3 regions of the Desulforamulus hydrothermalis Lam5 genome follow, and region 1 is predicted to be linked to each of the others. Evidence: riboswitches for the same ligand, from Rfam matches in the RefSeq annotation. Region 1 holds a riboswitch; each other region holds the start of a gene.

What was found. Region 1 has a riboswitch for cyclic di-AMP ahead of DESHY_RS08840 (CAP domain-containing protein). Riboswitches for the same ligand answer to the same signal wherever they lie in the genome.
Region 2: linked by a shared signal. The riboswitch ahead of DESHY_RS05845 (C40 family peptidase) and the one ahead of DESHY_RS08840 (CAP domain-containing protein) in region 1 are both predicted to bind cyclic di-AMP.
Region 3: linked by a shared signal. The riboswitch ahead of DESHY_RS05885 (cell wall hydrolase) and the one ahead of DESHY_RS08840 (CAP domain-containing protein) in region 1 are both predicted to bind cyclic di-AMP.

The regions. Positions count from the first base shown of each region.
Region 1 is NZ_CAOS01000011.1:131,914-135,187, reverse strand. It holds gene DESHY_RS08845 (DUF3794 and LysM peptidoglycan-binding domain-containing protein) at 1-676, opposite strand, end outside; gene DESHY_RS08840 (CAP domain-containing protein) at 854-1,825, opposite strand; cyclic di-AMP (ydaO/yuaA leader) riboswitch at 1,831-1,954, opposite strand; gene DESHY_RS08835 (Nal1-like putative serine protease) at 2,213-3,220, opposite strand.
Region 2 is NZ_CAOS01000008.1:124,952-128,225, reverse strand. It holds gene DESHY_RS05855 (sodium-dependent transporter) at 1-792, shown strand, start outside; gene DESHY_RS05850 (zinc dependent phospholipase C family protein) at 821-1,522, opposite strand; cyclic di-AMP (ydaO/yuaA leader) riboswitch at 1,686-1,815, shown strand; gene DESHY_RS05845 (C40 family peptidase) at 1,815-2,471, shown strand; gene DESHY_RS05840 (S-layer homology domain-containing protein) at 2,533-3,274, opposite strand, start outside.
Region 3 is NZ_CAOS01000008.1:132,754-136,027, forward strand. It holds tRNA gene DESHY_RS05875 (tRNA-Arg) at 97-171, opposite strand; gene DESHY_RS05880 (L-lactate dehydrogenase) at 392-1,342, opposite strand; cyclic di-AMP (ydaO/yuaA leader) riboswitch at 1,464-1,623, shown strand; gene DESHY_RS05885 (cell wall hydrolase) at 1,628-2,458, shown strand; gene DESHY_RS05890 (endonuclease/exonuclease/phosphatase family protein) at 2,567-3,274, opposite strand, start outside.

The sequences.
Region 1 (3,274 bases):
TCTCCACATCACACATGCATTTGATAAATTTTTCTACATCCGGTTTGCCGTCGGGCACCTCAAACTCGTCATCAATAAGTACTTGCTTGGTACCGGTGCCAACGGTGTGCTGCAGGTTCATCCGTTCGGTTTCGCAATTATATCCCTGGGGACACTCGGTGAGAACATTGACATCCCGGGTTTCCGTAACCCTGGCGGTTACTTTTAAAACTGCCGCCACATCCCAGTCTTCGGCGCACTTTGCATCTCTGGTCAGGCTCACATCCTCTACCACGATGTCAACTTCCACATTCATGCCCGGCCGGGCTCCTTCAACTTCGATAAAGTCGGTAAAATCCAACTCTGCATGGAAGGTGTGCACCGCCTGATCCACTTTAAAGGCAGTATACATAACTTCCAGCTTCAGGGTTCCTTCTACAATGACCTTGTTGGGAATGATTTCTACCTTGCGCAGCTTGGTGGAGGTGTCTGTGGACAGTATTTCTTCCACTTCCGGCTTTGCCTGGGGCACAGAAATTGTGCCACGAACGATGGTCTGCTCTGTATTTTCACCCACTACCTCTTCCAAACTAAATCTTTCTGTTTCCAGTGCGGCGTTGTTGTTATTGTTGTTATTATTGTTATCGTTATCAAGGGAACGGCGGAATTTTGGCTTGGGCCCTTTCTTCGTGGCCATTAATCGAGCCTCCTTTCAAGATATCTCCTTATATATATATATTGGATTGTCTGGAGAAATGTGCTGAAAATGTGGTCAATCCTTAAGAAAAAGCAAAAAAACAGGAGGAAATTTTTCCTCCTGTTTCCTTTTTATGGCTGTTTGTTTGTACAGGCTGCAGGTTTGTCCCGGCTGTAATCAACGCCGGGCAAATTCCTGCACCCAGATATAACCGTAACCGGTATAACTCTGGTAGACACCTACGCCAATCTCATTGTAGTTGCTGTTCAGAATGTTGGCCCGGTGGCCGGGGCTGTTCATCCAATCCTGCATCACCTGGGCGGCCGTTCTCTGGCCCATGGCAATGTTTTCGCCGGCAGCGGTATAATGAATGCCGTACTTCTTCATCATGTCAAAGGGAGATCCGTAAGTGGGAGATGTATGGGAGAAGTATTTGTTTTTATACATATCCTGGGCCTTTAACATAGCCACTTCGGTAAGGTCCTGTTTAGCCTGCAGGGGCTGCAAGCCGTACTTAGCCCGTTCGCTGTTTACCAGTTCCACCACCTGCTGCTGCAGTTCATTCATAAAGGAGGCATTTGCTTGGGGCTGTTCGGCAGGCTGCTGCCGGGGCTGCTCTTGCGGCTGTTGAGGCTGTTGCGGTGTTTCTGCCGGAGTGGGTGAAGGCATAGACGGCTGCCGGTTTTGCTCCTCCGGTGCTTTGGCCAGCAGCTGCACACATAGCTGGCCGGCCTCGGTGTCGGCAATTACCAAACCGATGCGGTTATATTTGTTATTTAAAACAGAGCGGCTGCCATAGTATTTTAACTGCTTATCAACCATTTCTTTAACATTGCTGCCCCGTACAACGGTCTGTCCCAGCAGGGTGTAGCCGCCTTTTTTAGCTTGCTGCAGCAACATAGAGGAACCGGGAATTTTCCCTGTTTGCTGGTAATAATCCAGGTTATTGGCAGCTTGCACAGATAATTGGTAATCATATACAAGGGGCGCCAGTCCGGCCTTAATCCTTGCCTGGTTAACCAGTTCCACCATATCCTGGTCATCGCCGGCAGCTGCTAAAGCTGCCTGCGGAGCAGCAAAAGGTAACAACAGGGTCAATAACAACATAGAAACTAAAAATACGGACATCTTTTTAAGTCGGTACTGCATTGGTTGTCTCCTTTCCTTGTTGCCTCCGGAGTTAGCTGACGGGTTCGGGCAAGGAAATCCCTACCTGGCAAGCAGGATTCACCCCCAAATTGGTTCCTCCGTACCGTATGGATTCGGCATTTTTTGTGTTTTCTGGCATAACCGGCTATGCCTGTCCTAAATATACAAAAAAATGTCTGTTATTACAAAAGCCGTAATACCTGACATTTATTGAATAAAATAACTGATTAAGTGAAGAATGGTTTTGCCGGCTAATGTCTTACATTTTTTTATGGATACCAGCTATTGCCAGAAATTTGTTGTGGTTGCCCAACGGTAATTGATGCACCCCTGCCGGTCACTTGGCGGGGGTGCATCAATTACCCCAGGATTATCAACCGCACTGCCTTAAAACTCGACATTTAATTGATCCAGCACGTTTTGAATATGGTTGCACACCGTCACCTTATCCGAACCGGCAAACAGCAACCCCACCGCCCGGTTTTCTTGATTAAGCACCAGGGAACCGCTGTCGCCCCCCTGGGATTTCATATCTGTAACCACCTGGTCGGCAAAATAAGCGGTGTTCTCATCATCCAGCTTTACTTCCATGGTTGCTCCCACCGCCGTCACGGTTCCCCGGGTAATCCCGGTGGTGCGGCCGCTTTTAACCACCTGCATGCCTGGTTTGGCCCGCTCCACTCCCTGCACTTTGCCAATGCCCAAAATATCATCCGTTATCAACTCGGGCCGGACGGGGCGCGCCACCGCGCAATCCACTATGTTAGGCGTGCCGCCCCGTTTGATAAATCTCAGGTCGTAATTGGGCCGGACGGTATGCACAAAAATATTTAAAAACCGGGCTGCACCGTTGGCCACCGGGCAGGTGGCGGGGGCTTCTCCCTTTTGTAGCGGAATGTAGCGTAACAGGGTCGCAATCCGGTCTTCCCGGGTACCGCCGTCATACTCTCCCGGCTGCAGAATGGGGTCGCCGATGGCGGCACGGCCGTCCTTACCGTTGGTAGCGTTGGCCAGGATATGATTATTGGATAAAATGAGCCGCTCACCGGTTTGGCGATCCCGCACCACCGCCCCAAAGGTTCCCGCTGTTACGCGGTAATGGCCAATGCTGAGACCCGGCTGGGCCGGCCTGACGTGTTTGGTTCTTTCTTCATCCAGCAGGCGTACCTCGCCCACCTCGATTACATCAGTGGTCAAACCGTTAATCTGATAGGGTACCAGATGTTCCCGGCTCAGGTTTTGCGGCTCTTCTTTCTTTTTGACAAAAATAATGATGGCCGGCTGTTCGGTGCGCTGCATATCTACATATTTATGGCCCACACCTACCCCTACCACGTTTTTCATACCCAGCAAACGCCACCGGGCCTTTTCCAGTGTTTTAAAAAACTTATCCATAAAGGAAACCCCTCCCTAAAATGTCCTAAATCATCATATGCGGGTTCTTAGGAA
Region 2 (3,274 bases), on a different contig from region 1:
GTTGTCAGGGCCCTTACATTGCCCGGCGCCGAGGCAGGTTTGGCCTTTTTGTTCCGGCCTGATTTTTCTAAAATAACCGGCGCCACAGTATTAACAGCCATGGGCCTGGCCTTTTTTAAACTGTCCGTCGGCATGGGCGCCATGACCACCTACGGCAGTTATATCGGGCGTGAGGAAAGCCTTCTGGGTACCGGCGTTAAGGTGGTGCTGGCAGACACCCTGGTTTCCCTGCTGGCAGGCATGGCTGTTTTTCCGGCGGTGTTTGCTTTTGGCTTCAGCCCCGATAAAGGGCCTTCCCTGCTGTTTATCACCATCCCGATGGTGTTTAATGCCATGCCCTGGGGAAATATTTTTCTTGCTGTTTTCTTTGTGCTGGCTTCCATTGCCGCTACCGGCGCAATGATTTCCTTGTTTAATGTACCGGTGGCCTACCTGACCGAAGAAAGGGGCTGGTCCAGAGCGGCAGCCACCCTGGCCACCGCCCTGGCCATGGCGTTGGCAGGCAGTACTGCCACTCTTTCAAACAGCTTGCTGGCTGACTTTAAACTCTTTGGGCTGACCATGTTTGACTTGTTTGCTTTTGCCACAGATAATCTTTTAATGCCTTTAACCGGTGTAGCCCTGGCTGTCTTTGCCGGCTGGTGGCTGGGCCGCTGGGAAGTAACGGATGAACTTTCCAACGGCGGCAGTTTAAACAATAAAGGGGCAGCCCGCTGTTATTTGCTGGCTGTCAAGTACGTGGCACCTGTTGCCATAATTATTGTATTATTAAACGGTTTGGGATTAATTTAGTTTATTAAAGGAGCCGTCTCGCCGGCTGTTACCGGGGAGATGACTCCTTTATTTTTTGCAGAAAAAAGTGCCAGAAACCGGCTGTGGTTTGCTGGGCTCTTGTTAACATAATGCCGCATACTTGAGCCACGGCCGGGCTGTGGTCCTGCCCTACTTCCGGCAGGTAAGATGCCGCCACCAGGGCGTTTTGTTTCACCCACCGGCTGGCACAATCCCCCAGGTTGTAAAGACCCCCCTGATTAACGGCAAAATCCTCATAATGATTCCTGGCCCAATCTTCAAAATACTTGTGACCGCTGAAGACCAAACCGCCGGCATGGTGGGGTACACACAGGTCTTGCAGGATGTGAGTGGCAGCACCCAGGTAAAAGAAAGCTTTTTCCCGGCTGCCCCGGCGCCAATGTTTAAGTGCCAGGTTAAAATAATAGTGACATTCGGCAGGGGCAGCCGGCCCATGCCACAAACCGCTGTCCTCTCGACAATTGTAATAGTGGCTGATATTTCTAAAACCCATGTCACTCCAGGAAGAACCATGGTTTAAGATGTCTAAATAAGAAGCGAATAACAAGGCTTCGCTGCGCAGCCCATCTTGCCTTAGAATTTGACCGGCCTGCCGGTTGCAAAAATGATGGGTATTTTTCAAGCGGCGCCTTTGCACAATTACATGCAAAGGTGAGGTCAGGGCCAAAACTGCCTTGGCACAATGCCAGGTGACCTGGGGTAGGGTCATGAGGCTTCTCCTTCTAACATAACTTAATTAAAGCAATAACACCAAAATTATTGCCAAAATTAAGGTGAATTATGAAAATTATCCGCAGCTTTAGCATTAAAAGATTTAAAAAGCAGGAAAATGGAAACTTTCGGCGAAATTGGTAATAGACTAAATTACCAGTTAAATAAAAACGCCTAATTTCTTGTGAAAACGGGGGAACCGATCTTTTGGGGTGAACTACCGTCAGGCAGCGGGCTAACTTTCAGTCCGAACCCGTCAGCTAACTCCGTAGGCGTAGAAAGTGGGGAAGGTGAAGTTGTCTTTTAGCAAAAGACTGGCAGTCCTGGCGGCAGCGGTTGGTCTGACCGCCGCTGTTTGGAGCGGAACTGCCGAGGGCGCTCAGGTGACGGTGAAGCAGGGCGATACCCTGTGGGCCATTGCACAGAGTAACGGCACTACGGTGGACAACATTAAAAAATTAAACAATTTAACCGGTGATGCTTTACAAATCGGTCAAGTATTAAACTTGCCTGACCAACCGTCGGGCCAGGCTGCCAGACCGGTAACAGCGAATGCCGCCAACGTATCCCGGGGTATGGCCGACAGGGCGCTGGCTGTGCTGGATTTTGCCAAACAGTATATTGGTGTCAGGTATCGTGCCGGCGGCGAAAGCCCGGCAGGTTTTGATTGCTCCGGTTATGTGCGGTATGTGTTTAAAAACTTTGGCATTGATCTGGTGCATACTGCTGCCGGGCAGTATCAGGCAGGCACAGCCATTGCAAAGGATGAACTGCGGCCCGGCGACTTGGTTTTCTTTCATACCGGCGGCCAGGGCATCAATCATTCGGGTATTTACCTGGGCAATAACGAATTTATTCATGCTTCCAGTTCCCGGGGTATTAAAATAGACTCTCTCCTTGACAGTTATTGGAGTGCCCGGTACCGGGGTGCCAGCAGAATTTTCTAAGACAAAAGGCTATAAGGCAATAGTCTGAGGGGCTGATCCTACCGGATCAGCCCCTAAATTCTTACCGGAGAGAAATATCAACAGTTGCTTTGGCAGCCTCGTCAGCGGAAGTTGTTTGTTCAGTGACAAAAGACCACTGTCCTTTGCCGATGCCCGGGAAAATGGCGGTGCCGTTTGCCTCCTGGAGAATACCGCCGGGCAGGGTAACGCAGTATTTGGCCTGGGCAGCCAGGACGCTGTTGTGATCCAGTATAACGGTCAGTTCATCGCCACGCTCATTTAAGACAACGGTATAAGATAGGTCGGCCTCAACCCATTTGTTATTCAGGTATTGAAAAATCTTGATGGTCCCGGTTAAATCCGTTATATCCCGGTCCTCTGCAAAGACCATGGGTTGGTTGAATTTAACGGTAAACCGGTTTGTATCCACCGTAACCTTTTGGTTGGGGGCAGGGTTTAAGGTTGCGATCCAGGTTTTTGCAGGGGGGGTTGCCGGGTTGCTGTCGGTTAAGTTAACAGAGTCCGTAAAGCGGCAGATCATTACGGCAAATTCGCCACGGGAGATAGGTTTTAAGGGATTAAGATAACCTTCCGGTGTACCCCTGATAATCCCCCGGTTATACATGGCTGCCAGATAAACCAATTCCTCCTTGCTCAACTGATTGATGTCTTTGGCAAAGGCAAGCAAATCCTGCACCGCCACACTTTTTTCGCCGGCAGCACGGCATAGCCACATGGCTACTTCCAGCCGGCTGGCTGGCTTGTTGCCATGCCAGGCTAAGAGTTCCCAGTCTGCGATAATG
Region 3 (3,274 bases), on a different contig from region 1:
CATATTTACATGGCCTCATGTTTATGCCGCCGGAAACATACAAAACCCTGCCCACCTGAATATTTCAGGGTGCAGGGTTGTGGCAAAGGGTTTAACTGGTGCGCCCGACAGGAATCGAACCTGTGCACCCGGCTCCGGAGGCCGGCGCTCTATCCCCTGAGCTACGGGCGCTTGTTGCTTTACGCTATTATATTATAGCAGTATTTTAGATTTTTGCAAGGGTTATCTGAGCAGGTTCCTTGAGCGAACTTTTATATAATAGCACTGATCAGCCAAAAAATCAAGGCGACCGTCGCAAATTTCTCTGCCAATTGCTGCCCGGCTGCATTAATTAACTGAAATAAGTATGGCCGGTACACCGGCCCGCTGAAAAAGCACCGGTGTATTTTTTTTACTGAAATCCTGCTTGCCGGACAGCCTGCTTTAGCACCTGGGCCGAATTGCGCAAGCCTTCTTCTTCTTCCACCGATAAAGGAACAGTCAATACTTTATCCCGGCCATTGCCGTTAACTATGCAGGGAAGACTCAGGCACACATCATTGATCCCATAAAGGCCGTTGATCAACCCAGATACAGTCAGGATAGAATTTTCATCCCGCAAAATTGCCTCACAAATTCTCTTAATTGACAGGGCAATGGCATAGTAGGTGGCACCCTTGCGCTGAATAATTTCATAAGCCGCCGTCCTTACCCGTCGGGCAATTTCCTGCCTGTCTACCGGTGCCAGACCCAATAACGGGGTAAACTGTGACAAACCCATCCCGGCAATGCTGGCCGTACTCCACAATGCTACCTCTGAATCACCGTGTTCCCCGATAATATAAGCATGAATATTGCGCGGGTCCACCCCGCAATAGGATGATAATTCGTCCTTAAAGCGAGAGGTATCCAACACCGTACCCGAACCAAACACCCGGTTGGCAGGCAGCCCGGTAATTTTCAAGGCCACATATGTTAAAACGTCCACCGGGTTGGATACCATTAAATAAACGGCATCCGGGCAATGCTTTACCAGCCTGGGCATACTGTCTTTTAAAATAGCCACATTCTTGTGCAATAAATCCAGCCTGGTTTCGCCGGGCTTTTGGTTAGCCCCGGCGGTAAATATAACGATTTGGGAATCTTTGACATCTTCGTATGTACCGGCATAGATGTTAAGCGGCTTGATAAAGGCGGCCGCATCTCCCAAATCCATGGCTTCGCCTTCTGCCTTCTTGTGGTCAATATCTACCAGCACCAGGTCACTGGCCAAGCCGCCGGCCATAATGGCAAAGGCGGTAGAAGCACCTACCATGCCTGTACCGACAATTGTGATTTTTACCCCTGACCTCTGCACTAAAATTTATCCCCCTTCATTTTATAAATCAAGCTTAGTATTTCCGTCGTGTTCGATACTATAACTAACATTTTTCCAATTTTTATAGGTGGACGAATTATTGGAAACCCTGTACAATATTGCATAAGTTTAAAAAAGGCCGAATCTCCGGCAGAACCGGAGTACGGGGGACTATCCTTCCCGGGGTGAATCAGCTCTCTTAAAGCAAGGCAAGCGGACAGAGAGCGGTAGGGTACCCTTCAACCCGAACCCGTCAACTAACCTCGAAGGCCAAAAGGAGGGTAATACTATATGAATATGTCTGTCAGGTTGCGGCAGACCGTTGTCTTGTTGTGTTTTCTAGGGGTGCTGCTGTGGGCCACAGCTTCTTGGGCGTACAATTACACAGTGGCAGCGGGCGATTCACTTTATTTAATCAGTCAAAAAACCGGTATTCCTGTCAGTAAGATTAGAGCAGCCAATAATCTTACCGGCGATCTGATTTTCCCGGGGCAGGTATTAAGCCTGCCGGAAGTTAAACCTGCTGTGGCAGCTTTGCCGCCGGCCAAGTCGCCGTCAACTGCCTATACCGTAAAACCTGGCGACAGCCTGTATTTGATTGCCCAAAAATATAATACCCGGGTCGAAGCATTAATGCTTGCCAACAGTCTCAGCGGCACCTTAATTTACCCCGGCCAGCAGCTGATTCTGCCCGTTACGGCTTCCCGCAGCGCTGCCACCATGGCTGTTGAAGTGAGCCGCAGTGCCAAGCGGCCGGTTATTCCTTACACCGATGAAGATTTGGATTTGCTGGCACGTTTGGTGCAAGCGGAGGCAGGCGGCGAACCCCTGGAAGCCCAAATCGGGGTAGCTGCGGTGGTAATTAACCGGGTGCAAAGTGATCTTTTTCCGGATACCATTCAGGAAGTTATTTACGCCCCCAACCAGTTTGCACCTGTCCGCAACGGTTGGATTAACCGCCCGGCCGGCCAATCAGCCATTCAGGCAGCCACAGCCGCTTTGTATGGCAACGACCCCACCGGCGGAGCTTTATACTTCTTTGATCACTCTACACGCAACTCATTCCTGCGTTCCCTGCCGGTTTCCGCCACCTACGGCCAAATGATTTATGCCAAGCGTTAACAGGGGATGACAGCCAACTAACAGCAACCCCGTACCACTTTATGGGTGGTACGGGGTTGCTGTTTTGGCAATTTAATCTACCGGCTAAGGCCGGATGACAGTAAGGGGTTATAAAAACTTAACCGGTGTCGGCTGCACACTTTCCGGGCCTAACTGCAAATCCACCGCCAGGGGCAGGTGGTCGGAAGCGTTGGCCTGCATAGGGAAACTTGCCAACACCTGCCACGCCGGCGATATAAACACATAATCTATTCTTTCAGTGGGTTGGCCGGCCGGGTAGGTAGCCGCATCTTCCCCGCTGTCCGCAGCTGCATCCCGCAGCACAGAAGTTATCAGGCGGTACACCGGCGAGTCCGGCCGGTCGTTAAAATCTCCCACCAAAATTACCGGCCGGTTTGTGCGTGTGACAATACGCAGTATTTCCTCGGCCTGCTGTAATCTTTCTTGCTGGTTAAGCCCCAAATGGGTGCAAAAAAAACTTACCGTACCGGCGGGCAGGGCAATTTCCGTTTCTAACAAGCCCCTTTGTTCCCCCTGGCTGGGCAGCAAATATTGTCGGTAGCTGACAATTGGCCAGCCGCATAACACGGCATTGCCATACTGGGCTGCCCCCCAGGTCAAATTGGGGGCAAAGACCCAGCTTTTTCTTAGCCAACGCCCTAAAATTTTAGCCTGGTGCTGAAAAAAACTGCGCGGCATGTGCTTATCAACTTCCTGCAGCCCTATTAGCTGAGCTTTGCCGGCACCAAGCACCTGGGCCACCCGGTTTAAATCAACCCTGTGATCCAGTCCCCGGGCATGACGAATATTGTAACT